One region of the Viridibacillus sp. FSL H8-0110 genome, then DNA from elsewhere that is predicted to be linked to it. Evidence: riboswitches for the same ligand, from Rfam matches in the RefSeq annotation. Region 1 holds a riboswitch; the other holds the start of a gene.

Region 1 (3,219 bases):
ATTGATACAATTCTTCTAACTGGTGAGAAAACCGAAGGAAGTCCGTATTTAAAGAACATTACTTTAGTTGTTTTTAATGAAAGAACGAATTTTTATGAACAAATCCCGTTAAAAGAAAATGCAGGTTATAACCCCACTATATCGCTTGGGGATTACACAGGAAATCATGTAGATGACATTTTAGTTGTCATTGATTCAGGGGGTAGTGGCGGCATTATATTCGCATATATATTTACATATGTGAATGGGGAAATGCGCCAAGTATTTGACTCAGAAGCATACAATGAACTTTCAAAATATGAAGTTAATTATCTCGATAATTACAAAGCAAGTGTAACTAGCTCCTATCCAGCGAAAAAATATATCTTAGATCTAACATATAAAGGAAAAGTATACTTATCTGAAATTTATAATACAGACGGTACACTTAAAGAACCGATACAAGGGTGGGTCGATCCAATTAGCGGATTCTATCCTATAGATTACGCAAGGGACGGCAACTATGAATTTTTGGCGTACCAAAAAATCGCAGGTAGATACCATGCAGATGGTTTGGGTTATGTAGAAACAATATTAAAATGGAATGGACATGGATTCGTTCCAGATCGCCAAACTGTTTCGATTTTCGGTGCAGATTTGCCAACGAAATAATCTATTAATAAAATTGTAGTTAGCAATTAGAGAGTACTTAGGACGTGAATATTCTGCTAAATAACAAACACTGGAGTTAGCGCAACAAACACCAGAGTTAGTGCAACAAACATCAGAGTTAGCGCAATAAACGCCCAAGACAGAGCAACAAACCACCAACTACACACAACAATCCCAAGAGAAACCACCAAATTCCAAAACCCAAAAACAATCGTTTCCAAATAAATATTGGAATCTTTTGTTTTTTTGATATAATAGATGAGAAAAGTTCATATGTGCAAGAATGTGGGGGGGCTGGTGTTGCCAGCTGAGAATGTATCCGATAGATGCTGACCCTTAGAACCTGATCTGGTTAACACCAGCGGAGGGAACATCAGCTAAAATCTCGAGTATCATTGAATTTTAGAGTGTATGTTAACGTCCGGAATAGTTCCGGGCGTTTTTCTTTTTGCATGGAACTTGTCAAAATAATATAGATGGAGGCAAGGGAAATGAAAAAATGTATGCTGCTCCTTGTAGCATTATTCGCTTTAGTAGGTTGCCAATCAAATGAGTCAAAAGGAAGTGACAACGACTCAAAAAACGAATTAACAAAAGTAACTGTCGTTTTAGATTGGACACCAAATACAAATCATTCTGGTTTGTATGTAGCAAAAGAAAAAGGTTTTTTTAAAGATCAAGGCTTGGATGTAGAAATCATTCAACCAGGTGAAACAGGAGCAGATCAACTAGTCGCTTCAGGAAAAGCCGAATTCGGTATTACAGCGCAAGAATCGATTACGCAAGCAAGAGTCCAAGGAGTTCCACTAGTCTCAATTGCAGCTATTATTCAACACAATACATCGGGCTTTGCTTCCCCAATAGATAAAAATATTAAATCACCAAAAGATTTCGAAGGTAAGACTTATGGTGGTTGGGGTTCTCCAATCGAAAAAGCTGTACTTGATTCTCTTATGAAAATCGAGAATGCAGATAGTAAGAAGCTAGACATTATCAACGCTGGAGATGCAGACTTCTTTACAATGGTCAAAAAAGATGTAGATTTTGCATGGATTTACTATGCATGGACAGGTGTCGAAGCGGAACTGCGTGGAGAAAAAATAAATATGCTCTATTTAACAGACTATAGTGACAAACTAGATTACTATACTCCAGTTCTTACAACTAACGAAAAAATGATCCAAAGTAATCCAGATACAGTGAAGGCATTTACTAAAGCAACTTCACAAGGATATGAATTCGCTATAAAAGATCCAGAAACTGCTGCAGATATTTTACTAAAAGCTGCCCCAGAATTAGATGCAGAGTTAGTTAAGAAAAGCCAACAATGGCTAGCTGACAAATATCAAGATGATGCAAGACAATGGGGAGAGCAGAAACTTGAAGTTTGGGAAAACTATGCAAATTGGATGAGTGAAAATAACGTATTAGAAGGTAAATTCGAACCTGAAAATGCGTTCACAAACGAATTTTTACCACAATAAGGAGGAGAAATAAATGGCTAATTCATTAATCAGTGTACAAATCATTCCAAAAACAAAAACATACGAGGATGTTATTCCTTTTGTAGATGCAGCTATCAAAATTATCGACGATGCTGGTGTGAACTATGAAGTGCATCCGCTTGAAACAACAATGGAAGGTGAACTTTCTGAACTGCTAGACATCATTCGTGTGATGAATGAAAAGATGATTGAACTAGGTAGCGTTAACGTCATCACTCAAGTGAAAATGCTTTACCAACCATCTGGTATCGAACTAGGTACATTAACGGAGAAATACAGATAATGAAATGGATACGTGAAAAAGGAGGAGCGATTTTTTTGCTCCTTTTCATTTTATGTAGTTGGGAATTGATTGTTCAATTAAAAGAAGTACCGGGTTGGTTATTACCTGCACCTACAGCTATTTTTTCAGAAGCGATTAAAGCAATTCCTACTTTTTCAACCGATATTTTATCAACAACTCAGTTAGCAATATTAGGACTTACAATTGGAAGCTTAGTTGGGTTTATCATAGCGGTCTCCCTACATATGATGCCGAAAGTTCAGAAACTTGTTTATCCGTTACTAATTCTATCGCAAAATATTCCAATCATTGTTTTAGCACCGCTGTTAATTATTTGGTTTGGCTTTGGATTATTACCAAAACTAATCATTATAAGTTTAGTCTGCTTTTTCCCAATCGTTGTAGCTGCATTAGATGGCTTTAAAAATACCGCTCCTGAGCTCAAGTACTATATGGAAATGGCGGGAGCATCGAAAAGCCAATTATTTTGGAAACTAGAATTGCCACATTCACTTCCATCCTTATTTTCGGGATTGAAAATCTCTGCGACTTATAGTGTCATGGGGGCAGTCATTTCGGAATGGCTAGGTGCAAAAAAAGGGATTGGCGTATACATGACATTATCTCAATCCTCGTTCCGTACAGATCGTGTGTTTGTAGCTATTTTCACCATCATGCTATTAAGTGTCATCGTATTTGGTTTGCTACGTGTGGTTGAAAGATTAGTAATTAAAGGCAAACTGGAGAGGTGAATACAATGTTACTTAAAATGGATCATAT
Region 2 (3,219 bases), 3.5 Mb from region 1:
TCACCGCGCTAAGCAAGCACCCGGAGCCTGTAATTAGTGGCATTAAGTCATGCCCACCATCAATTTGAATTGTCGTTTGGCCATCGGTTACGGTATCCTCAAACCCAGTGACTGCAACAATACAGTTAAGCCGTTTAGCAACTTGTTTAGCAGTTAGTTGTACATCTATTTGACCTTCACCAGCATCAGCTCCCCTTGATTGCCATTCGATATTACCGAGTGTAGCAAGTTCACCTACATTACAGCGGATAGCCGTAACTTGAACTTCCTTTAAAATGGTTGTCACGGATTTCTTACGAAACACACTAGCACCTACGCCAACTGGGTCAAGAACAACAGGAATACCTTTTTTATTGGCACTTTTACCTGCCTCAATGATGGATAAAACAGTTCCTTGATCAAGTGTACCGATGTTAAGAACTGTACAGTCTGCAAGAGCAGCCATTTCAGCTACTTCCTCGATTCCCTCCGCCATCATAGGAGAAGCACCTAGTGCGAGGAGACCATTAGCTTGGAAATTGGAAACAACGATATTGGCAATATTATGGACTAGCGGTTTTTCGACACGTAACTTTTCAAGAAAAGGTTGTTGACCCATTATTTAGTCAGCTCCTTTTCGTAATGTCCAATTGTCCATTGTTGTTTCGTCCAAGCCATTTCCCAGAAATGCCATTCATAATAACTACTTTTACGGAAATGTTCTTTTAGTTGTTGAATACGTGCAGGGGGTAAGTCTTTGGCAAGGTCATTCATGCGATTAATTTGTTCTTCTACTAATTCTCCGAACCACTCAGAGCCATATGTTTGAATCCATTTATCATAAATAGGGTGATTAGGTTTTGAATCTTTTAGGCGTTCGCCAATTTCATAGTAAAGCCAGTAGCAAGGAAGTATTGCAGCGAGAGTATCAGCTAAATCACCATTGTTTGTAGCGCGATACATATGAGATACATATTCATATGCTGTCGGTGCGGGCTCAAATGCAGCAAGCTCTTCATCTGTAATTTCTAACATAGTAAAAAATTGCTCATGAAGTGACAATTCAGCAATACATGTTGATTCAGCATGTTTGGCAAAACGTTGTGTAGTATGTAAATCATTTGCCTTTACTGCTCCTAGTGCTTGCACCTTTGCAAAGTGGGTTAAATAATAAGCATCTTGTTGTACGTAATATTGGAAAATGTCGAGTGGTAAAGTACCTGCTGCTAATGATTTTACAAACGGATGTTGAAAGCTACCTTCCCATAAATCATTACACTCTTGTCTTACTTCTTCACAAAATGTCATCTTTATGCACCCCAAATTCATTTGTTTTTGAAAACAAAAAGCCGCCCCTGATCTGTGTCAGTAGGCGGCGAGCAATCATTTTCAATAAAACAAAATAGACTGATAGCGCCACTTCCCTCCGCTGGTATGAGCCAGATCAGGTTCCAAGGGTCCGCAACACTCTGCGTCTCAGCCAATTATATGACTCCCCTAGTGGTTAAAAAGCTATTTAGTTTTCAACATCAATATAACATAAATAATGGAATTAGCAAGGTGTAATTAAGCAAAGTAAATAGATTGTAATAAATGGCATTAAGCCATAGATATGAGCTGATTTCTATGTTAAGATACAAATTATCTGAATTTTATAGTGGGAAGCAAGGTGTTTAGATGGGCACAACGGCAACAGTGAAAGGGCCTGAAGTGAAATTAAATTTATTTCATTTAACTTGGCCGATTTTTTTAGAAGTATTTTTATTTATGTTGATGGGGCTTGCTGATACATTTATGCTGAGCGCATTGTCTGATGATGCAGTATCAGGAGTAGGAGCAGCCAATCAATATATTCATATAGCAATTTTAGTTTTAGAAGTAATAGGAAACGGGGCATCGATTGTTGTTGCTCAATATTTAGGGTCTAAGCGTTATTTGGAAGCAGCCAAAATTTCAGCACTAGCCGTTTCCTTGAATTTAGTTATTGGTTTAATAATGAGCGTCGCTTTCGTGATTTTCTCGAAAAATATTATGATTGCAATGAATTTACAAGGTGATGTACTTGAGTATGCTAGTAAATATTTATTCATTGTTGGGGGAGCTATTTTCCTACAAGCAATCATCAACTCGTTAGCAGCGATCATTCGTGTGCATGGTTGGACGAAACAGACTATGTATGTATCACTTGGAATGAATATTTTTCATGTAATAGGGAACTATGTTTTGATCTTCGGTAAATTTGGCTTCCCTGAACTAGGGGTGCAAGGTGCGGCAATTTCATCAGTCGTCAGTCGTGTTTTGGCTCTACTAGTATTCTTCTGGCTATTGTACCAAGCACTAGAGGTACGTATTAAATTTCAATACTACGTGTCATTATCAAAAGAATATATTGGTAAGATTTTGCAAATTGGACTTCCATCTGCATTTGAGCAAGTGATGTACCAAGGTTGTCAAATTGTCTTTTTATACTACGTGACGTATTTAGGTGCAGAATCACTAGCAGCTCGGCAATACGCTTATAATATTTCAATGTTCACCTATTTATTTGCCATAGCGATTGGAACAGGAACTGCGATTATGGTTGGCCGATACGTTGGTGCCAATGAAAAGGATGTAGCGTATAAACAATTGTGGGTTAGTCTGAAATGGGCGATTATATTTACTTTAGTGATGGTCACAGTGGTGGTTATTTTCCGCTATCCGCTAATGCGTCTCTTTACTGATAATCCAGAAGTTATAAAAATTGGTGCGGCAGTGTTAGTGTGTAGTATTTTATTAGAAACAGGACGTACATTTAATATTACGATTATCAATTCATTGCGTGCTTCAGGTGATGCTAAATATCCATTAGTCATCGGATTTTTCTCAATGGTTTGCATGAGCTTACCACTTGGTTATTTACTTGTATTCCAATTAGATATGGGTTTAATAGGTGTATGGTTGGCAATTGCAGCGGATGAATGGTTCCGAGCTATTCTCGTTTTCTTTAGATGGAAAAGTCGTCGCTGGGAAAGATATGCTCTCGTTGCGCCTGATAAAACGAAATAATGGCATTAGATGTGATTTTTTTAGCGATAAATTAGTAGTCACAGAAATAGGTAGCGTTATAACACATGCTAGTGTAAAGGATTCTAAACAATAAACTATTGCTATTATCGTGTTTGGTGAACTCACGTTTGAAGCGTTATTTTAAACTTAATAGATAGAGTAAATCGCTGATGACTGGGAGTTATCAGCGTT

Evidence for each region. A riboswitch is a leader RNA that binds a small molecule or an ion and turns the genes downstream of it on or off. The one in region 1 is predicted to bind thiamine pyrophosphate.
Region 2: another riboswitch for thiamine pyrophosphate. It lies ahead of tenA (thiaminase II); the one in region 1 lies ahead of MHH98_RS18765 (ABC transporter substrate-binding protein).

The regions. Positions count from the first base shown of each region.
Region 1 covers NZ_JBBOPJ010000001.1:3,751,496-3,754,714, reverse strand. Annotated here, with positions in the region: gene MHH98_RS18770 (hypothetical protein) at 1-651, shown strand, start outside; TPP riboswitch at 929-1,038, shown strand; gene MHH98_RS18765 (ABC transporter substrate-binding protein) at 1,143-2,135, shown strand; gene MHH98_RS18760 (thiamine-binding protein) at 2,149-2,439, shown strand; gene MHH98_RS18755 (ABC transporter permease) at 2,439-3,191, shown strand; gene MHH98_RS18750 (ABC transporter ATP-binding protein) at 3,197-3,219, shown strand, end outside.
Region 2 covers NZ_JBBOPJ010000001.1:213,441-216,659, forward strand. Annotated here, with positions in the region: gene thiM (hydroxyethylthiazole kinase) at 1-598, opposite strand, end outside; gene tenA (thiaminase II) at 598-1,287, opposite strand; TPP riboswitch at 1,384-1,488, opposite strand; gene MHH98_RS01160 (MATE family efflux transporter) at 1,657-3,027, shown strand.